One region of the Neobacillus sp. PS2-9 genome, then DNA from elsewhere that is predicted to be linked to it. Evidence: predicted binding sites of a transcription regulator. Region 1 holds the regulator's gene; each other region holds the start of a gene.

Region 1 (7,525 bases):
CACCATGAAGAGTTATACCGTTCATTGCAGCACCCATTGCAAATTCACGGACACCGAACCAGAAATTACGGCCCTCATAGGAACCTGGCATATAATCTTTTGATCCTTTAATCATCGTTTTGTTAGATCCTGCAAGGTCTGCGGAACCACCAATGAAGATAGGAAGGTTTTTCGCAATCGCATTTAACACCTCTCCAGAAGATGCACGGCTTGCTAAGCTCTTTCCTTCACTGTAAACAGGGATATCCTTGTCCCAACCAGCAGGTAATTCATTGTTTAATGCCTGCTCCAATTGAGCAGCTAGTTCAGGATATTCTGTCTTATATTTTGCAAAAAGATCGTTCCATTCTTTTTCCTTTTTCTCGCCAGTTTCAACGATAAGCTTTTGGAAGTTTTCATATACTTCCTGTGGAACATGGAAATCTTCTTCAAAAGTCCATTTATAAGCCTCTTTAGTAAGCTTTAACTCATTAGCACCCAGTGGTGATCCATGAACACCAGAAGTACCGGCGCGGTTTGGTGAGCCATAACCAATGACCGTTCTTACTTCAATCATCGTTGGACGGTCTAAATCATTTCTTGCTTCTTCAAGTGCTTTTGCAATTTCCTCAAGGTTATTACCATCTTCTACACGAAGATATTGCCATCCGTATGAAAGGAAACGGTCCTTAACACTCTCAGAGAATGATTTATCTAAGTCACCATCAAGGGAAATATCATTAGAATCATAAAGAACAACCAATCGACCTAACTTTAAGTGACCAGCAAGAGAGGCAGCCTCAGCTGATACACCTTCCATTAAATCCCCATCACCGCAAATACTATATGTAAAGTGGTTGACTAATTCATAATTTTCTTTATTATAAACACCTGCTACATGGCGCTCCGCCATTGCCATACCCACTGCCATAGCAATTCCCTGACCAAGTGGACCTGTTGTTGCTTCTACACCTTCAGTATGACCATATTCTGGATGTCCAGGTGTCTTACTACCCCACTGACGGAATTGTTTTAGATCATCCATTGATAAACTGTAACCGGATAAATGAAGCATGCTGTATAACAATGCTGAACCATGACCTGCAGATAAAACAAATCGGTCACGGTTAAACCATTTAGGGTTTTTTGGGTTATGATTCATGAATCGTGTCCATAATGTATAAGTCATTGGAGCCGCACCCATCGGCATACCAGGATGGCCAGAGTTTGCTTTCTCGATAGCGTCAATGGAAAGCGTTCGGATTGAAGTAACAGATAAATCATCAATAGTGTTAAACATGAATTACATCCTTTCTTAATCACTAGGATACTAAATACATCATTAATATTATATTGCCGATGTTTTTAATTCAACAAAAAGCATTTAAATAAGAGCCAAAAGGCATTTTGTTTCTTATTTTGACACATTAATTGTTTGTATATGTAAAAAGGGAATACAAAATGTATCCCGATTTATTAATGAAGTGTATTTTTCTTTCTAACCTTAATTTTCTCAGGTGTTACATCATTACCTTCCGGGTCGATGAACTTTGTATTTGTTAACGTATCAAGCATACTAGAACGGAAAGTTGCTAAATACTCGCTTCGTAGTTTAGATTGCTCTTTTGCTTCTAGTTCCGTTAATCCTGTCGATTTCGATTTTCTGGCCAACTCATTAATCCTAGCCATTTTTTCTTTTGATAGCATTAAGAACCTTCCTTTCAATTAGTCGTCTGACATCTGATTTTACTAAAAATAAGACCTTCTGACAAGGCAAAAGGTCTACTCAACTTTTGATTCTATAAATTCCTGGTATCTCCTATGTATCGTAGCTTTAGAAATAAGATAACCTAAGCCTCTAAGCGTTGCGGCAATTTCTGAAAAAGTCATGTTATTATTTCTCATCCTAACAATTTCTTCAATAGGAACATCAATTTTATCCCTGCCTGAAGATTCTCCGAGATTTCTTAAGTTATGTTGAGGTTGATATCCTCGTTCAACCGCTCGTTTCATTCCACGCTTAATTTTAACGTTATGAAGCTTTCGTTGATATTCCTCCACCATACTGACAATCTGTAGAACCATTGAGTCAGATTCAGATAATTGTAATTCGCCATTATGGGTTATGCAATAGAGCTTTATATTTTCCTTTAGGATGCAATGTAGGAGAGCAATCTTTGCATTGCCTCGCCCAAGACGTGTTTCATCCTGAATTAACAAAGCCTTGACATGGTTATCTTTTATTCGATCTAATACCTGTAGTATGCCCTCACGATCAAAATCATAGCCACTCGCTTGTTCTTTAATAATCGTATCAATTTCGAATTGATGTTGTTTTGCCAATTGAATTAATTCTTCTTCCTGACGTTCCAATGAGGTTTCCTGGGTTTCTTTATTTGTGCTAACACGACAATAAATAATTGCTTTCATATATATATTACCTAACCTAACTAATTTCCCGGAGCACTTGCTAGTTCCGTTGTGGAGGAAGAGTCTTCTCTACTGACAGGGATGATGATTTCTTCACCAGGAAAGATTTGATCATTTACGATTTTGTTATGTTTTTTAACCCATCCTACAAATTCTTTATTCGATAATGAATGCTGTGTAGAATATTGGTCAGAGATTTTCCATAAGGAATCCCCTTCAGAGATTGTTACCTTTATAAACTGATCCTCTTCATTTGAATGATACTGGAAGGATAGAATGATAGCAATTGAACAGCTTAACAGAATAAGAGTAATGGCATAGGAGTATTGGTTCCATAAATTTTTCATATAATTACACCTCTAATAAGAATATATGTTCCCTTTTGTTATTTTTATTATAGTACGAACGTTTGTTTGTTGTCAACTTCATTTTCGAACTTATGTTTGTATAAAAAAGGCGAACATGCTATAATAAAGACAACATTAACCAGGCGAGGTGCATTTTATGGTAAAAATATCAAAGCGGCAGCAGGATATCTTGGATTTCATTAAAGAAGAGGTCAAGAGTAAAGGTTATCCTCCTTCTGTTAGAGAAATCGGCGAAGCTGTTGGACTTGCATCCAGCTCTACTGTTCACGGTCACTTAGCAAGACTAGAAAGCAAAGGTCTCATTAGACGGGATCCGACAAAGCCAAGAGCCATTGAGATATTAGAAGCGGACGAAGCTGCACATATTCCGAGGAATAAAGTTGTCAACGTACCTGTAGTTGGGAAAGTTACTGCAGGCTTACCAATTACAGCGATCGAAAATGTCGAGGAGTACTTCCCGCTTCCAGAAAGCATGGCACCAGCTGATGAACATGTATTTATGCTAGAAATTATGGGTGAAAGTATGATAGAAGCAGGAATTCTTGACGGAGATTATGTCATTGTAAAACAACAGCCAACAGCTAATAATGGTGATATTGTTGTAGCCATGACAGAGGAAGACGAAGCAACTTGTAAAAGATTTTTTAAAGAAAAGGATTACATCCGTTTGCAACCAGAAAATTCTACAATGGAACCTATTATTCTACGGAATGTCTCCATTTTAGGAAAAGTAATAGGTGTTTACCGACATATCCACTGAAAAATAGGAGCTGTCACCAACTTGGTGCAGCTCTTTTTGTTTGTCTATGTTAAAGCATATGATATTTGACATGCCTGTTGATTGGAGCGGAAGGCGCGAAGACTCCTGCGGGAGTAGCGGTCACGGGAGACCCCGCAGGAGTGAGCGACGAGGAGGCTCCCGGAACGCCCGCGGAAAGCGAAGTGTCTGGAGCGGAAATCAACAGATAATAGTAACAGGTCATTACGTTCAATATATTGGGAAAAATTTCAATTAAATACATTATTATGTTCAATATATTGAAAATTCAGTATATTTACTCATGATATTAGTACAGCACTTTAATATAATAGTAATACACCAAGATTTACCTTAGGTCCAAAAAATAAACGGCTTAAGGAGTGTGAGAAACAGTGTTATGGGACATTATTTTCTCTGTAGCAATTGGTGGATTGGTTGGGGTTGTTGGACATGTTCGGAAACACGGTAAAATCATTATGCCTAGGAAAACAAAAAAATTCATTTATCTGGGTTTCCTAGAAGAATTGCTTCTAGGCGCGGTCGCCTCTCTTCTCCTCGTTCTATACACAGAACCTAATTCATTGGTAGAAATCATTGTTTTTTCAATCATTGCTGGCATCGGCGGTGATACAGTCCTTAATAGATTTAAAATGTTAAACCAGGAAGGTGAGAAATAAGGATAATAAAAAACCTTAGCAGCCAATAAAGCGCTAAGGTTTTTTATTTTTAGTACATGCTCATGTACTGATCGCGTTCCCATTGGTGAACGACTGTACGGAACATATCCCATTCAATTTCTTTTGCTTCTACAAAGTGTTCGAAGATGTGCTCTCCAAGACCAGATACAATTACTTCGTTAGACTTTAGTTGGTCTAGTGCTTGAGCTAGTGTTGCTGGAAGATCAATGATACCTTCTTCAATTCTTTCTTCCTTGCTCATAACATAGATGTTACGGTCTACTGGAGCTGGAGGAGTCAATTTATTTTTAATTCCGTCAAGACCAGCTTTTAGAAGCACAGCCATCGCCAGGTATGGGTTTGCTGCTGGGTCAACGCTACGTACTTCTACGCGAGTACTTAATCCACGTGATGCTGGAATACGAATTAATGGTGAACGGTTTCTTGCAGACCACGCTACATAACAAGGTGCTTCGTAACCAGGAACAAGACGCTTATAAGAGTTTACAGTTGGATTAGTTACAGCTGTAAAGCTTGGTGCGTGCTTCAGAATACCCGCAATAAATTGACGAGCTGTATCGCTCATTTCTAGATCACCAGTTGGCTCGTAGAATGCATTTTGACCATTTGTAAATAATGATAGGTTCATGTGCATTCCTGATCCATTTACACCGAATAATGGCTTAGGCATGAAAGTCGCGTGTAAACCATGCTTACGTGCAATTGTTTTAACTACAAGCTTGAATGTTTGGATTTGGTCGCATGCTGTTAATGCATCAGCATATTTAAAGTCGATTTCGTGCTGTCCTGGAGCTACTTCATGGTGTGATGCTTCGATTTCAAAGCCCATTTCTTCTAGCTCAAGAACGATATCACGACGGCAGTTTTCACCTAAATCTGTTGGAGCTAAGTCAAAATAGCCACCTTGGTCGTTTAATTCTAATGTTGGTTCACCATTTTGGTCTAATTTAAATAAGAAGAATTCAGGTTCAGGTCCTAGGTTGAAGTTAGTGAATCCTAACTCTTCCATTTCTTTTAATACTCTTCTTAAGTTATTTCGTGGGTCACCTTCGAATGGTTTTCCTTCTGGAGTATAGATATCACAGATTAAACGAGCTACTTTTCCTTTTTCAGCTGTCCAAGGGAAAACAACCCAAGTGCTTAAATCTGGATATAATAGCATATCAGATTCTTCAATACGTACAAAACCTTCGATAGATGAACCATCAAACATCATTTTGTTATCAAGTGCTTTTTCTAATTGGCTAATTGGAATCTCCACGTTTTTAATGGTTCCAAGAATATCCGTAAATTGAAGACGGATAAATTTCACGTTTTCTTCTTTTGCCAGTCGTTGAATATCTTCTCTTGAATACTTTGCCATTTTAATACCCCCAATTTTTTTAAAAAGAAATTAGTAGATTTTAATGGAAGAACCGAGACATATCGCCATGACGCAATGTGGATCGATTGTTTCTTCCTGAATGAATCATTTCGTTGCGAAGTAGCTTTCTGAGTTGGTCATCTGTAAGTTCTCGTTTGACTTTCTCAGTTTGCTTTTCTAGTGTTTCTGCTTGCTGCTGTTTAACCGCAAAGAGTTGTTTAATTCCCGCCATGTTGACTCCCTGATCAATTAGATCCTTGATTTCTAGAAGCCTATCAATATCGTTAAGGCTAAACAGACGCCTGTTTCCCTCGGTTCTTGCTGGAGAAATCAATTGGTGCTCTTCATAATAGCGGATTTGCCTAGCTGTAAGCTCCGTTAGTTGCATGACAGTTCCGATGGGAAACAGTGGCATGGAACGGCGAATTTCCTTTCCACTCACCAAATTTCTCCTCCCTTTTGTTAAATCATATTGCTATTATATTTCGTGTTAGATTTATTGTCAATCATATGTAAGGTTTTCTTACATGGTTTTTTCAAAATGAAATAGGACAACTAACCGTTGTCCTATTTTCCCCTAACTCAATTCAATTAATCCTTTTTCAATTAAATGGTCAACAGCAAGACACACGGCCATCTTCACGTGGGCATACGTTAATCCCCCTTGAACATATGCCACATACGGTGGTCGGATTGGACCATCTGCTGTTAATTCAATACTGGCGCCTTGGATAAACGTACCCGCTGCCATAATGACATCATCCTCATATCCTGGCATATAACTTGCGTACGGTGTAACATAAGAATTTATCGGCGAAGCAAATTGAATCGCCTGGCAGAAAGCAACCATTTTATCACGATCATCAAACTGAACAGATTGGATTAAGTCTGTCCTGTTCGCATTCCACTTCGGTGAAGAATTCATACCTAACTCCTCTAACATTGCAGCAGTAAAAACCGCGCCTTTCAACGCTTGCCCCACTACATGCGGTGCAAGGAAGAACCCTTGGTACATTTCTTGAAGGCTATAAAGAGAAGCACCGGCCTCAGCACCAATTCCAGGTGAGGTCATCCGATAAGAACATGCCTCCACCCATTGTTTTTTTCCAACAATATAGCCACCCGTCTTCACAATCCCGCCGCCAGGATTCTTAATGAGAGAACCCGCCATCAGGTCCGCTCCCACGTGGCAAGGTTCCATTTCCTCCACGAACTCCCCATAACAGTTATCAACAAATACAACGACATCTGGTTTGATTTCTTTTACAAAACGTATCATTTCCCCGATTTCCGCAACCGTAAATGACGGTCTTGTTGCATACCCTTTTGAGCGCTGAATGCCGATCATTTTAGTATTCGGTTTGATTTTATCGGCAATAGCCGTCCAATCCATTCCACCCTCATCAGTAAGTGCCACGCTATCATAGGAAATTCCAAATTCTTTTAATGACCCTACTCCATTTCCACGAAGCCCGACTATTTCTTCTAACGTATCATATGGTTTGCCGGTTATATAAAGGAGTTCATCGCCTGGACGGAGAACACCAAATAAAGCAATCGAAATCGCATGTGTGCCTGAAATAATTTGTGGGCGAACAAGCCCGGCTTCACCGCCAAATACATCTGCATACACTAATTCAAGGGTATCTCTGCCAATATCATCATATCCATAACCCGTCGATGGGATAAAATGCGAATCGCCGACCCGATGTTTTTGGAAGCTTCTTAATACAGCAAATTGATTCGTTTCAATTCGTTCATCAATTTGTTTATGTACCTCAGCAATTTGTTGTTCCACTCTTTTAACAATCGGCTGAAGCTTTTCCCCACTTTTTAACTGTTGAAACATGTTGTTACTCCTATCTATTGTTGAAATTTCTGCAATTGTCCGGTGATTTGATGGTCCTGAAGTGAATACCCTTTGCAG
Region 2 (7,525 bases), 1.7 Mb from region 1:
TCGCTAACATGACAATATCTGCACCATCGAAAAGAGCATTCAAATCATACGTGCTCCTAACACCATAGCGCTCTCTAAGACTATTTAGCCTTTCCTTATTTGAATTGTTTGTTACCCATACATTTTTTCTATCAATTAATTCATTTTTAAGAATTCCTGAAATGAATGCTTCAGCCATTGAACCCGCACCGACAATCGCTATTTTGTTCACTTTATTTCCTCCTTTTTCTCCGTAAAAATAAAATAGACCCTTCATCCATAAAGGACGAAAGGCTGGCCTTATTCATCGCTTTAACGTAGCAAATTTTAATTGTGATTATGCAAGAGAAATAGGTTGTCTGTCAAGTGAAATGTTGTAAGAATTTTTTATTTTTTCTAAAAAATTATGCAGAAATAATGACAATTAGGGAATAAATCGCTACACTTTATTTTATATATTAAATGACAATACTGTTCATATCTTTCTATTTTCATTTCTTTATTTAACAATAATATTAAGGAGTTTTCATTATGACAGAATGGAAAAATGGAATTGCTAAAATTACCTTACCAACACCATTTCCAGTTGGGGATGTAAATGTTTTTTTGATTAAAGGGGAGCGGTTGACACTCGTTGACGTGGGAGTGAAAACAGAGAAATCTTGGAATTCGTTGAAAGAACAATTGGCAGAATTACATTTACATCCGGATGATATTGAACAAGTAATCTTAACCCACCATCACCCCGATCATGCAGGAGGGCTTGACTTTTTCCCTGCTTCTTTGGAGGTTCATGGTCATCTGCTGAATGAACGGTGGATCAACCCGACTGAAGCCTTTTTTCAAGAACAAGAGGCTTTCTACCGCTTATATTTTAAAGAATTTGGGCTTCCTGAGGAGTATTTTCCGTTCCTTTCCAAGCTAAGAAAAACGCTGAAGTATTCTTGTAATCGTTCACTAACGGGACATCTCTCTGAGGGAATGAGGCCATTAGGGCTTAGTGAATGGGAGGTAATTGAAACGCCAGGTCATGCTCAAAGTCAAATTGCTCTTTTCCGAGAAAAGGATGGAGTATTAATTGGTGGTGATTTAATTCTAGCGCATATTTCACCAAACCCATTGCTTGAGCCGCCTGCACCTGGTGAAACAGAAAGACCAAATCCACAGCTTCAGCATAATGATTCGATGAAAAAGCTGTTGGCGTATCCTATTCAGTGTGTGTACACCGGGCACGGTGAAGAAGTGTATGAATTAGAAGCGCTTATTGAAAAACGACTCACACGGCAGCATGAGCGGGCGATGACCGTTAAAAACTGGCTGAAAGAAGAGGAACTCACTGTATTTGAAATTTGTCAACGCCTTTTTCCGACTGTCTATCAGCGTGAACTCATGCTAACCATATCAGAAACGGTTGCTCAACTTGACTATTTATCCTCTATCGGCGAAATTAGTAGTAATAATAAACAGCCCGTTCTCTACAAGGCGATCTGAAGAGTGAGTAACGGGAGTAAGCGAGTAGAGGTGTGCATGTGGGAAGAGAACTACTAAAAGAAAAAAATATTGTGATTACCGGTGCATCGGGAGGAATCGGTGCAGAAATCGCTAAGCTTTGTGCGGCACGTGGTGCCAACCTTGTATTACTGGCAAGAAGTTTAGATAAGCTCCAGCAACTTCAATCGGATTTGCAGCAAAAATACCATGTTAGTGTGGATGTTTTCCAACTTGATGTATCTGACACAAAGCAGGTGGAGGAGGTCTTTAAACAGATCTTTGATACAATTGGCCAGATAGATATCCTTGTCAATAATGCAGGCTTCGGCATTTTTCGTGAAGCGCATAAAGCAACAATGGCTGAAATCAAGGGTATGTTTGATGTGAATGTACTGGGGCTGATGGCGTGCACGAACATGGTACTGCCGAAAATGCGGGAGAGGCGCTCCGGTCATATTATCAACATTGCCTCGCAGGCAGGGAAGATTGCTACACCAAAATCAAGTGTATATTCAGCTACTAAGCATGCCGTTCTCGGCTATACGAATGCACTAAGAATGGAACTTGCGGATTACAATGTGCTCGTAACAGCCGTTAATCCAGGGCCAATCGCTACTAATTTTTTTGACATTGCAGATGAACAAGGCACATATGTAAAAAATGTACAGCGCTACATGCTTCAGCCTGAATATGTGGCAAGTAAGGTCGTTGACAGCATGCTAACGAAAACAAGAGAAATCAATTTGCCACGGTGGATGAACATGGGAAGCGTGGTTTATGTTCTTTTTCCACGGTTGTTTGAGCGTCTTGGCAAGCGTGCATTTAACTCAAAATAATTGTAATTCTTCCAGCCTCGATTTGAGGCTTTTTATTTTGCCTAGATTTCACCCAGTTAAGAACTCATAAACTGTGTCATTTATGATTTCATGTAAATCTGCTTTTGGTTCTTCTTCTTTTACAAGCAAAATCCTATTGATCAGATCCTCTAAATCTTTTTCGCCAATAGGCATGGATTCAGTTGAATAATACTGTTTCAGACAGTTTAAGATCATTTTTTTTATCAGCTTTTTTTCCACCAATAACACCTCATCCATTATTATAACGCTTTTTTAGTTAATCCCCATAAGAAAAATTGTCAAAAAATCCCCATTGAATACGAACGCATATTCGCTTATGATTAGGAATATAATAACTGAGAACAGATGTTCGAAAAAATAAGATGTGAGGGAAACTCCATGGTCGATTACAGTACGCTGCCGCAAAATAAAATTTTATGTGTGGACATGAAAAGCTTTTATGCAAGCTGCTCAGCTGTCATGCTTGGCCTCGACCCTTTGGATTGCTATTTAGCTGTTTGTGGTAACAAGGAACGTCAAGGGAGTATAGTACTTGCTGCTTCGCCGCGATTGAAAAAAGAATTTGGGATTAAAACGGGAACGCGAATGTTTGAAATTCCAAATGATCCAAGAATCCAAATTGTTGAGCCCAAGATGGCAACCTATTTACGTATTTCTACAGAAATTTCGCGCGTGTTTAACCGCTATGTACCAAAAGAGGCCATCCATACGTATAGCGTCGATGAAAGTTTCATTAAAGTCGATGGGGCTGATCATTTATGGGGAGATGCTCATACCATTGCTCAAAAAATAAAAGATGATATTGAGCGGGAATTTCAGCTGCCCTGTGCAGTGGGGATTGGCCCCAATATGTTAATGGCAAAGCTTTGTCTTGATCTTGATGCAAAGAAAAAAGGCGTGACAGAGTGGACATATGAGGACGTCCAAACAAAGCTTTGGAAGGTATCACCACTTAGAGAAATGTGGGGTATTGGCAGACGTGTGGAAAAAACATTAAATAGTATGGGGATTTTTACTGTCGGTCAGCTGGCCCGCTATGATTTAGAAAAGCTGGAAAAGAAATTCGGAATTATGGGAAATCAGTTATATTATCATGCCTGGGGAGTCGACCTCTCTGATTTGGGAGCACCCATTATCCAAGGGCAAATTAGCTTCGGAAAAAGCCAAATTCTCTTAAGAGATTATAAAGAGGAAGAGGAGATTAAGGCTGTCATGTTAGAAATATGTGAAGAGGTGGCACGAAGAGCAAGAACACATCGAAAGGCAGGGAGAACGATTAGCCTTGGAGTAGGATACAGTCAAGATGAATTTGGCGGCGGTTTTCATCGTTCAAGAACCATTCATCATCCCACAAATGTAACGATGGAGCTTTACCGTATCTGTCTGGAATTATTTCACGAGCATTATTCAGGAAAGACAGTACGGCAAATTTCTATTGCTATCAGCAACATTGTTGATGACCGTGAGCTGCAGCTTGATCTTTTTGACATGGGTGCCTATAAGAGACGAGAGCTTGGCTATGTGGTTGATGCTGTCCGGAGACGCTTCGGTGCAGGCTCTCTGTTGCGCGCAGTTTCTTATACAGCTGCAGGAACCGCCAAGCATCGTGCCACATTGGTTGGGGGACATAAAATGTAACGAAAGAAGGAGAGCGTATGATTCGCGACCGTGGGAGGATCAAGTGGACGTCGATGATGCTTCCTGAGCATGTGAAATTGCTTAGGGATTGGGTGAAGGAAGATGGATTTGAACAAAAAAGGGAAATGGATGAACAGCAGCTTGAGCTCATGAATGAGACCCTTTCGGAAGCAATCGAGTTTGATCAGTTCGTTACCGTTACTCACTATCGGAATCGAAACTATGAAATTGTCATTGGAAAAATCCATTACTGGGATGAACTGCTGCAAAGACTTCATATCGTTGACCGCTTTGAAGAGATACATCGCATTCCCATAATGAATATTGCCGATATCAGACTGACGGATTTGTGAAAAACAGGCTTTGTTAATTAAATATCTATATTGATATGTAGAAAAATCTGGAGAAGGAAATTATAGAAAAAGTAATCCAGTCTACGTTACCCAAGTAGACTCAGGAAAGGGAGAACGGTCACGTAGAAGCGGTCTACGTTCCCAAGGTTGCTCAGGAAAGAGAGAACGGTCACGTAGAAACGGTCTACGTTACCCAAGTGGACTCAGGAAAGGGAGAACGGTCACGTAGGAGCGGTCTACGTTACCCAAGTGTGCTCAGGAAAGGGAGAACGGTCGCGTAGGAGCGGTCTACGTTACCCAAGTGGACTCAAGAACTAAGAAAAAGAGCGGCCCAAAGAAAGGCCGCCCATTTTATCCTATTCCTCTTTAAGAACACGAACTTGAGAATCAAATTTCCCTTTATGTGAGCCATCACAGTATGGCTTATTGTTCGATAAACCGCAGCGGCAAAGGGAAAAGGCTGGTTTTGATGGATAGACATTACCTTCGCCATCAAGCAGTTCCACATCACCTGTAATTCGTAATGAACCGTTATCATTTACCTTGATTTGTACTTTTGACAAAGCAAACACCCCTTTTGGAATTTCATATTAACTTTGAGAATAACTGGAATATAAGGAAAATGCAATAAAAGACGAGCAAAAAAATAAAAATCCCTTAAAACCTATGTTACAATCACCCTATGCACAAAAAAGGGGATTTAATCATGCAAATTACTATAACAGCGGCAGCAATAGAAAAAATAAATGAAAGAACAGCAGGCCGCAAAGGGTTTTTAAAATTAAAATACGATACAGATGGCTGTGGGTGCGCGGTAAATGGGGTAATTGCCCTGTGGTTTGTACCGGCATTAGATCAAGATGACTTGGCCATCGAAACAAATGATCGACCGGTATATGTAGAAAAAGCGAAAACCGTTTTTTTAGATGAAGAAATGAAAATCGATTTTTCTCAAACCGCCAATTGTTTTCAACTAAAAAGTCCACAGCAAATCTTAAATGGACACATGAGCCTAATGATTAAAGAAAAAACAGTATAAAGTATAAACTTCGACTTCGAGAATGGTCCAGCTCCAGCGCCTAGCCCCTCGGGTCAAATAACCTTCGGCAATAAAAGTCAAAATGCGGACTTTTCTTGCCGAAGAACATTTGCCTGTCGGGGCTGACCAAGGCGCTTGCGCTTTTCTTAAATAGATGATAAACCTTGATGAACATATGTCTCTAAAAATTCATCGATGACTCGCTCATAATCCGCACGGTTTTCGTTAAAGGACTGGGCATGCCGTCCATTTTCAGCAAGGTATAACATTTTAGGACCCTTTTTTTGCTCAAATAAGTCCTTTGACATGGTAGGGAGTATAAAATCGTCCTTTTGACTGTGAATGAACAGAACAGGGTGTTTAATATTTTCAATAACTGAAATGGGTGATACGTGACGAATAGAATATTTGTCTCGAAAACGCAAAAGGATATCACCAATCGGAAGTAACAGTCCGGGTAGGAGCTTAAAGTCTTTTTTTATGAGATAGGCAAGCTGCTCCTTAAAATCAGAAAATGGGCAATCAGCAATGTAAAAGTCAGCCCCATCCTCAAGGAGCCCCGCATATAACAGCATGGTAGCGGCTCCCATGGATTCCCCGTGAATGCCAAGCTCAAGGTTCGGTCCTTTTTCTTTTTTTAGCCAATCGACAATCGTTTTAAGGTCGAATTTTTCATAGTGACCAAAGCTGGTTGTTTTTCCACCGGATTCTCCGTGTCGGCGATGGTCGTAAATGAAAGCATTAAACCCTCTATCGAGAAAGAGGTTCGCATATTTAATCGAATTCATTTTCGTTTCCGTTACGCCATGAGAAATAATAATATATCGGTTCGTCTTGTGTGGTTCAATAAGAAGACCTTTAATCATGTAACCAAATGGTGAAGGAATATCAACCTCCTGCTTTGGCAAAGACTCGAATTCATCAGGCTTATATCGGCCGGCTTCCTTTTCGCGCCTTAAGATTAATTCTTCATCCTTTTTCTTCATATACATCAGACGGTTGGTAAAGTATAGAGCAAGAGATAACCAGAAAAATAACACAATAAACAAAGTCCGAAATGTCTTCCTCACAATTGGCACCTCCTGAAGTAATTAGTATAAAATATGAAAGTCACGTTTTTAGTGCCCATAAATTAACAGTTTTAATTTTAGCATAAAAAAAGCCGCTCACACCAATAAGCGGCGGCTTCTGATTGAAATAAAATTGATTCTTTGAACTTTGATAACTGTCTAGCTGCAGCGTCTAGCCCCTCGGGGTCAAATAACCTTCGGCAAGAAAAGTCAAAATGCGGACTTTTCTCGCCGAAGAACATTTGCCTGTCGGGGCTGAACAAGACGCTTCGCTTTTCTTATTGCTCAGAATTCTGTCTTTTCGTTGGATGTAGTGCTTTTTCGAGTTCCTCGGCAGCAATCATCCGTTTGCCGCCACCAGCTGTATCTGCATAATTTTTCCCGCTTTGACTGTTACCTTTGTCCCGCTTTTGGCTCATAAAATCTAGCTCCCTTCAAGGTGGTCTCAATTATTAAGATGGATTACCAGAAGACCGATTATTCACGAAAAACGAGATTAGATTTTAGACAGTTTGAGCATGAAGGCGATAATAACTGCTTTCGATGGGTCTTGAAAGATGTGGACGCACGATTTCAATAGCAGCAAGGAGTTTCTCCAAGCTTACACCTGTGTCAATTCCCATCCGTTCAAGCATATACACTACATCCTCCGTGGCTGCGTTTCCTGCAGCACCAGGAGCGAATGGGCAGCCGCCAAGACCGCCAGCCGACGTATCAAACCGGTCAATACCTGCCTGTAGAGAAGCGAAAATATTCGCAAGAGCGAGCTTTCGTGTGTCATGGAAATGGGCGGTTAACATGGTATCTGAAAACTCTTCTTTTAACTGTGAAAATAAGGAGTACGCTTCATTTGGTGCAGCCATGCCAATGGTATCAGCCACACTTAATTCATCCACGCCAGCCTCTACAAACTCAGAACAAAGCTTTACAGTATCTTTTTCATTTATTTTTCCTTCATACGGACAATAGAAGGCGGTCGAAATACAAGCACGGACAAAATAGTTTTTTTCTTTTAGCTCATGGATGATCGGTTTTAGCTCTGCCATACTATCCTGCGTTGTTTTGTTGATGTTTTTTAGATTAAAACTGTTGCTGACA
Region 3 (7,525 bases), 2.5 Mb from region 1:
ATAATCAATTCCTTTGATGCTCTTATGCTCGCCTGGCTTCGTTTTTGCACGATGAAGCTTTTGTGCCAGTGACTTATGAAGAATTTCATTAATTAGCGTACTTTTTCCGGAACCTGATACACCAGTAATAGCGATAAACATACCAAGTGGAATTTTTACATTGACATTTTTCAAGTTATTTTCAGATGCGCCTTTTATTTCGATGTAACGCCCATCTGGCTTACGGCGTTCTAATGGCAAAGGAATAAATTTCTTACCCGATAAATACTGACCTGTTAACGAATTCGGGTCCGCCATGACTTCTTCCGGTGTACCGGCCGCAACTACCTGCCCGCCATGCACGCCAGCACCTGGGCCGATATCAATTAAATAATCGGCAGCTATCATTGTATCCTCATCATGCTCAACAACAATGAGGGTATTGCCAATGTCCCGCATCTGCTGCAGCGTTCCGATTAAACGGTCATTATCACGCTGATGAAGTCCAATCGACGGTTCATCTAGAATATATAATACGCCCGTTAAACGTGAACCGATTTGCGTCGCTAAGCGAATTCGCTGCGCCTCACCACCGGAAAGCGTACCAGCCGTTCGGCTGAGCGTTAAATAATCGAGACCGACGTTGATTAAGAAGCCGAGGCGCTCACTGATTTCGCGAAAAATGAGTTTCGCTATTTGCATCTCTTTCTCCGTCAGTTTCAATTCAGAAAAAAATTGATGCGCTTCTTCAATCGAAAGGTCGGTTACTTGGGCAATATGATGACCATTAATTAGGACAGCAAGAGTTTCCTTTTTCAAGCGGTAGCCTTTACAGGTTGGACATGGCTGCTGAGCCATATATTTTTCCATTTGTTCACGGATATAATCAGAGCTTGTCTCCTTGAAACGACGCTCAACGTTCCGGATGACCCCTTCAAATTCGATATTTCCTTCACGGATTTGGCCAAAATCATTTTCATAGCGGAAATAGATTTTATCACGGCCGGATCCATATAATACTTTTTCTAATAAATGCTCTGGAATATCCTTCACGGGGGTGTTCATATCCACCCCGAAGTGATCACAGACTGCCTCAAGCAGCTGTGGGTAATACTGCGAGCTTGTCGGCTCCCATGGGGCAATTGCATGCTGCTTTAACGTCAGATCCTTGTTAGGAATGACTAAGTCCACATCTACTTCGAGTTTGGAACCAAGTCCATCACATTCTGGGCAAGCACCAAATGGGCTGTTAAAGGAAAACATCCTTGGCTCCAGTTCACCTATGGAAAAACCACAAAGCGGACAGGCATGATTTTCACTAAATAACAGTTCTTCCTCACCAATCACATCGACAATAACTTTTCCTTCACCGAGCTTTAACGCTGTTTCAAGTGAATCGGCAATTCGAGCAGAAATGCCCTCCTTGATCACGATTCGATCGACCACCACTTCAATCGAGTGCTTTTTGTTTTTTTCTAATTCAATCTCATCTCCGAGATCGAGCATTTCACCGTCCACACGGACCCGAACAAAGCCTTGCTTTTTAATATCCTCTAGGACCTTTACATGCGTTCCTTTTCTCCCAGAAACAACCGGTGCAAGGATTTGCATCTTTGTCCGTTCCGGATACTCGAGGATCCGATCGACCATCTGTTCAATTGTTTGAGACGAAATCTCTATATGATGAATCGGACAGGTTGGGTGTCCCACCCTTGCAAACAATAATCGTAAATAATCATAAATCTCTGTCACGGTCCCGACTGTTGAGCGCGGGTTCCGGCTTGTTGTCTTTTGATCGATAGAAATGGCAGGGGATAAACCTTCAATCGCATCGACATCTGGCTTATCCATCTGACCTAAAAATTGACGGGCATAAGCAGACAGGGATTCTACATACCGGCGCTGCCCTTCTGCATAAATCGTATCAAATGCGAGCGAGGACTTCCCTGAACCGGAAAGCCCCGTCAACACTACAAGCTTATCTCTCGGAATGGTGACATCAATATTTTTTAAATTGTGGGCTCTGGCGCCTTTAACAACCAGTTTCTCCATCGCCATGTATACGTCATCCTTCCGCTTTAAGTTCCAATAATAGGTCACGAAGCTCGGCAGCACGTTCGAAGTTTAATGCCTTTGCTTCTGCCTTCATCTCTTTTTCCATCGTAGCAATCAGCTTTTCTCTTTCCTTCTTGTTCATCTTGCTGAAGGATGCGGCTGGTGCGTACTCTTCTTGCTCCTCGGCCGCATGTGTCGCACGTATGACATCACGGATTGCTTTTTGAATAGTCTTTGGCGTTATTCCGTGCTTTTCGTTATATTCTTCTTGGGTGGCACGGCGCCGCCTTGTTTCGCTAATCGCCAGCTCCATCGAATTCGTCATGCGATCAGCGTACATAATGACATGTCCATTGGCATTCCGTGCTGCCCGGCCAATCGTCTGAATGAGTGAGCGCTCGGAGCGGAGGAAGCCTTCTTTGTCTGCATCAAGAATGGTTATGAGTGACACCTCAGGAATATCTAAACCTTCACGGAGCAGGTTGATTCCAATAAGAACGTCATATTTCCCCATTCGCAGTTCACGGATGATTTCAATTCGTTCTAGCGTTTTCACTTCTGAATGTAAATATTGAACTTTAATCCCGATTTCTTTTAGATAATCGGTTAAATCCTCTGACATTTTCTTCGTCAAAGTAGTGACAAGGACACGTTCATTTTTCTTCACACGTTCGTGAATTTCACCGATTAAATCATCAATTTGTCCCTCAATCGGTCGGATCTCAATCGTTGGATCTAAGAGTCCCGTCGGGCGGATGATTTGCTGAACCATGTCCGGCGTATGCTCCAATTCATATGGTCCAGGAGTCGCCGAAACAAAGATGGCGTTGTGAACATGCTTTTCAAATTCATCAAAGGTTAACGGCCGGTTATCAAGAGCCGATGGTAGACGGAAACCATGGTCCACGAGGACTTGTTTCCTTGCTTTGTCACCATTAAACATACCCCTGATTTGTGGCAGGGTAACATGGGATTCATCGATAATCATGAGAAAGTCTTCTGGAAAATAATCCAGCAGTGTATACGGCGTCGATCCTGCCGGCCTTAAGGTAAGGTGGCGTGAATAATTTTCAATGCCTGAACAAAAACCCATTTCTCGCATCATTTCTAAATCATAGCGGGTCCGCTGTTCAATTCGCTGGGCTTCAAGTAACTTATTGTCCGCTCGCAGCTCCTCAAGGCGTTCCTCCAGTTCTTTTTCGATATTCTGAATGGCAACGCGCATTTTCTCTTCTCGTGTAACGAAGTGGGAGGCTGGAAAAATGGCGATATGCTCGCGTTCACCAATAATTTCACCTGTGAGCGCATCCACTTCACGAATCCGGTCGATTTCATCACCGAAAAATTCTACGCGCACACAATGCTCATCACGTGAAACGGGGAAAATTTCGACCACGTCTCCACGAACCCGAAAGGTACCGCGTTTAAAATCAATATCATTTCGTTCATATTGGATATCGACTAAGCGATGGAGCAGGTGATTGCGCTCGATTTCCATACCACTTCTAAGCGATAGGACCATCTCACGGTATTCTTCCGGAGAACCGAGACCATAGATACAAGAGACACTGGCGATGATGATGACATCTTTCCGTTCAAAAAGAGAAGAAGTGGCCGAGTGGCGCAATTTATCAATTTCATCGTTGATGCTAGCATCTTTTTCAATGAAGGTATCGGTTTGCGGCACATACGCTTCCGGTTGATAGTAATCATAGTAGCTGACAAAATACTCTACCGCGTTGTTCGGGAAAAATTCCTTAAACTCGCTGTACAGCTGTCCTGCCAATGTTTTGTTGTGGGCAATGACAAGGGTTGGTTTATTAACCTCTTTAATCACATTTGAAACGGTGAACGTCTTTCCTGTTCCTGTTGCCCCAAGGAGTGTTTGATGACGCTTATTATTTCGAATGCCCTCGACTAACTGGCGAATCGCTTCCGGCTGATCCCCCTGTGGAGAGTACGCTGAGACTAATTCAAATTGGTCTTTCACACGATTTCCTCCCGTACAAATAAATCACTTTTCAGCTAAAAATCTAGTTATTGATCGGGATGGTGCTGGAAAGTGTATCCTCTAAAATTTCATATTAACATTCTACCACAATACCCCAAAAACAAACCAACAATATGCGAACTAGTATTCGTTTTTTTATTTTTTCATTTAATATAATGGCTGAGTTAAAGAACAGTGCTGATTTTTACACCCTGTTGATTGGAGCGGAAGGCACGAAGACTCCTGTGGGAGTATGGTTCAGGGGAGACCACGCAGGCGCTAGCGCCGAGGAGGCCCGCCGAAACACCCACGGAAAGCGAAGTGCCTGGAGCGGAAATCAACAGGCAAGTTTAACAGAGCCAATATAATAAAAAGCCTGCCAGTTTTCCTGACAGACTTTCGGAGATTAATTCAGATTACTAGGTCTTCTTCACTGCTCTTGGCTTCATTTTAGCCGCCAGCCAGAAACCAGCGGTTAATGAGAAAGCATCAATGACAATTAACACGAAGGTATTCGTATACCCTTTATATACAGAGGCTGCAATCAGTGCAACCGTTAATACAAGGCCGATCAGTCGATTGTAAGTAACCCGTGTAAAAAGCAGGACTAGTAACCCTGGCAAAATAAGTGCCGACAAGTATTCAATAACATTTACCAATGGGTACACCTCATTCAATAAATTTCTGTTAATTAATTCTAGAAATTTATTAACAAAATTGCAACAAAAATATTAAATTCAGCGGACCTTATGATTCATGCTTCATTTGAAGAACTGCTTCTTTTTGACTTGTCATCAAGCTTACTAGTACAAAACAAAGAAATGAAAGTAAAATCGGCATAACCACTGTATGAAGGCCAAATGCATTTGGATGAAAACGGTCTAATAATATATAAGACCCCATTCCCACAATCATAGATGTTATCGCTCCATACTTATTCCCCTTACTCCAATACAACCCTAAAACTACAGGCCAAATAAAGACAGATTCAAGACCGCCAAACGAGAATAAATTCAGCCAGACAATTAAATCAGGTGGACTTAAAGCAAGCAGGATAACAAGAATCCCAATCACCGCCGTGACACTGAAGCTGACCTTTTTTACATGGTCGTCTCCTGCGTGTGGCTTGATATAATTTAAATAAACATCCTTTACTAATGCAGAGCTTACAAGAATTAATAAGGCATCTACCGTGGACATAATCGCTGCCATAGGAGCTGCAAGGACAATTCCGGCAACATACGGTGGCAAGACCTTCATCGACAACAACGGCATGACGGTATCACCAATTTTTACATTTGGTAGAACAGGACGGGCAAACACCCCAATCAGGTGCATGCCAAGCATGATAAAGCCGACTACAATAGTACCAATTATAATTGCACTGTGCATGGCCTTAGAATTTTTATAAGACATCGCACGCACCGTAATTTGTGGTAATCCAACTACACCGACCCCTACTAAAATCCAAAAAGATGAAACATACGCCGGAGTCAGATTATGCTGCGCACCAAATGGGCTGATCAGGTTTGGGTTCTCTACTGCTAAATCAGAAATAATTTTAGGGATTCCACCACCAGCCTTAATGGTTGCGATCAGCAGAATCAATGTCCCCATAAACATCACAACGCCTTGGACAGTATCCGTTAATGCAACTGCTCGAAATCCGCCAACAATCACGAATACAAGGACAGAGAAGGCAAAAATCAATAATGCAGTGGTATAGGAAAGGCCTGTTAAACTTTCTACCAGCCTGGCTCCACCAATCCACTGGGCTGTCATTGAGGAAAAAAGAAAAATAATAATACTTGCTGCAGAAAGTAACACGACTGTTTTGCTTTTATACCGTTCCTTCAGGAAGTCTATTAATGTGATAGCTTTATACTGCCGAGCGACAATAGCAAATTTCTTTCCTAGTACCATTAAGGTAAAATAACCGGTTGCCAGTTGAGCCATCGCAAGCAGGACCCAGCCTAACCCCTGTGTATAGGCAATTCCGGGGCCACCGATAAAGCTGCTGGCACTTCCGTAGGTAGCAACCATCGTCATGGCTAGAATAAAGCCGCCCATTTGGCGTTCCCCTAAAAAGTACTCCTCTAGGAATGAATTCGTTTTAATGACTCGTTTGTTTGACCAAAGGCCAATCGCAAAAATAATTAATAAGAAGATAATCAACGGTGTGATAACGGGCCAGTTCACTTTCTCTCCCCCTCTTCCACTTCAAAGGGTACATCTTTGAATAAAAATTTGATGGTCAAAACAACTAGTATGACCATAACAATAAAGCCAACAATACAACTGTAAAAGAACCATGCAGGCAGTCCAAATATGTATGAGTAGTTGTTAACATTACCGGAGCCAAGGCCATAGCCAAAGCCATACCACCAGATAAAATTGATGAGAACAAGGATGACACCTATCCATGCTTCTCTATGCGCGATCCTAAATCGATTGTCCTCTGGATTGACTATCTTTTTCAACAGTACTCCCCCTCTGATATTTTCATATTATGTTTCACTAATATTGAACATTTTACCAAACATAGTGGATAAATAAAGAAAAAAAGAAAAAACCATATGAGCATAGGTCCAAAAGGCCATGCTCATATGGTTTTTCTTATACACTATTTTATCATTGCACCTGTTGGGCCAAGCTTGTAGCCCCCCATTTTGGTGTTGTAGGCCATGGCACCGCTGCTGTAAAAATAGTACCAGCTTTTGCCGACGAGAACCCACCCCATTTTCATTGCACCGCTGCCAGCCAAATAATACCAAGTTCCGCCTTGTTTCAACCAACCTGTTTTCATCGCACCGTTGCCATCAAGGTAGTACCAGGTTGTGCCTTGCTTTAACCAGCCAGTCTTCATCGCACCACTATTCGCAAAGAAATACCAGACATTTTTAACCTTTTTCCATCCCGTCTGCATTTCGCCATCAGCATTGAAGTAGTACCAAATTCCCGAAACCTGTTTCCAGCCTGTCACATAATCACCGATCGCCGGATCATAGTAATACCATTTTCCATCATACTGCTTCCAATTGGATGCTGTTTTGAACTTGATGATAATGTCATTAGCTAAATTTTGGCCTTGAGGTCCTGTTAACGCCTCTTTTTTTATCGTTAAAGTGTAGGTTGTACTGCCTTTCAGCACATCAGGTATAACAATTAAGGTATCATCAGATGTCTCATTGTATGTTTCAACATAACCTTCTGGTCCTTTTATTGTTATTAGGGATTCGTCAGCAAGCTCAACATTCAAATCAAAATGAAAACCTAACAAACTATCTAGTGGCACATTTGTAACACCATCATAAAAGTTATCATGAAAATCAAAATCTTCAATATCATCGTTCCAAATAAGGGTCGCAGCCTCAAGCCATCCTACTGGTGAGGCTGGTGGAGGCGTCACCGGATCTGTCGGTGTACCCGGATCTGTCGGAGTGCTCGGTGGTGTATCCACTGTACCCACTGTTTTAGCATCAATACTAACAATAGAATACT

The links. The regulator LexA, encoded in region 1, represses DNA repair genes until DNA is damaged. The targets are predictions, from matches to a motif close to CGAACATATGTTCG.
Region 2: the regulator LexA is predicted to act here: its motif matches at 2,627-2,640, upstream of RCG25_RS08745 (Y-family DNA polymerase).
Region 3: the regulator LexA is predicted to act here: its motif matches at 4,162-4,175, upstream of uvrB (excinuclease ABC subunit UvrB).

What each region holds. Positions count from the first base shown of each region.
Region 1 is NZ_CP133269.1:3,451,196-3,458,720, forward strand. It holds gene tkt (transketolase) at 1-1,279, opposite strand, end outside; gene RCG25_RS17385 (DUF896 domain-containing protein) at 1,456-1,686, opposite strand; gene RCG25_RS17390 (YneB family resolvase-like protein) at 1,762-2,409, opposite strand; gene RCG25_RS17395 (cell division suppressor protein YneA) at 2,430-2,756, opposite strand; gene lexA (transcriptional repressor LexA) at 2,914-3,537, shown strand; gene RCG25_RS17405 (DUF4257 domain-containing protein) at 3,930-4,214, shown strand; gene glnA (type I glutamate--ammonia ligase) at 4,264-5,598, opposite strand; gene RCG25_RS17415 (MerR family transcriptional regulator) at 5,639-6,040, opposite strand; gene RCG25_RS17420 (methionine gamma-lyase family protein) at 6,176-7,447, opposite strand; gene hflX (GTPase HflX) at 7,462-7,525, opposite strand, start outside.
Region 2 is NZ_CP133269.1:1,763,768-1,771,292, forward strand. It holds gene proC (pyrroline-5-carboxylate reductase) at 1-211, opposite strand, end outside; gene RCG25_RS08730 (MBL fold metallo-hydrolase) at 511-1,470, shown strand; gene RCG25_RS08735 (SDR family NAD(P)-dependent oxidoreductase) at 1,509-2,306, shown strand; gene RCG25_RS08740 (YqzH family protein) at 2,355-2,546, opposite strand; gene RCG25_RS08745 (Y-family DNA polymerase) at 2,706-3,965, shown strand; gene RCG25_RS08750 (YolD-like family protein) at 3,983-4,318, shown strand; gene RCG25_RS08755 (CDGSH iron-sulfur domain-containing protein) at 4,675-4,881, opposite strand; gene RCG25_RS08760 (iron-sulfur cluster biosynthesis family protein) at 5,025-5,357, shown strand; gene RCG25_RS08765 (alpha/beta hydrolase) at 5,504-6,427, opposite strand; gene RCG25_RS08770 (hypothetical protein) at 6,706-6,846, opposite strand; gene RCG25_RS08775 (hydroxymethylglutaryl-CoA lyase) at 6,931-7,525, opposite strand, start outside.
Region 3 is NZ_CP133269.1:966,766-974,290, reverse strand. It holds gene uvrA (excinuclease ABC subunit UvrA) at 1-2,037, opposite strand, end outside; gene uvrB (excinuclease ABC subunit UvrB) at 2,045-4,024, opposite strand; gene RCG25_RS04655 (DUF2198 family protein) at 4,444-4,683, opposite strand; gene panF (sodium/pantothenate symporter) at 4,772-6,223, opposite strand; gene RCG25_RS04645 (YhdT family protein) at 6,220-6,504, opposite strand; gene RCG25_RS04640 (hypothetical protein) at 6,648-7,525, opposite strand, start outside.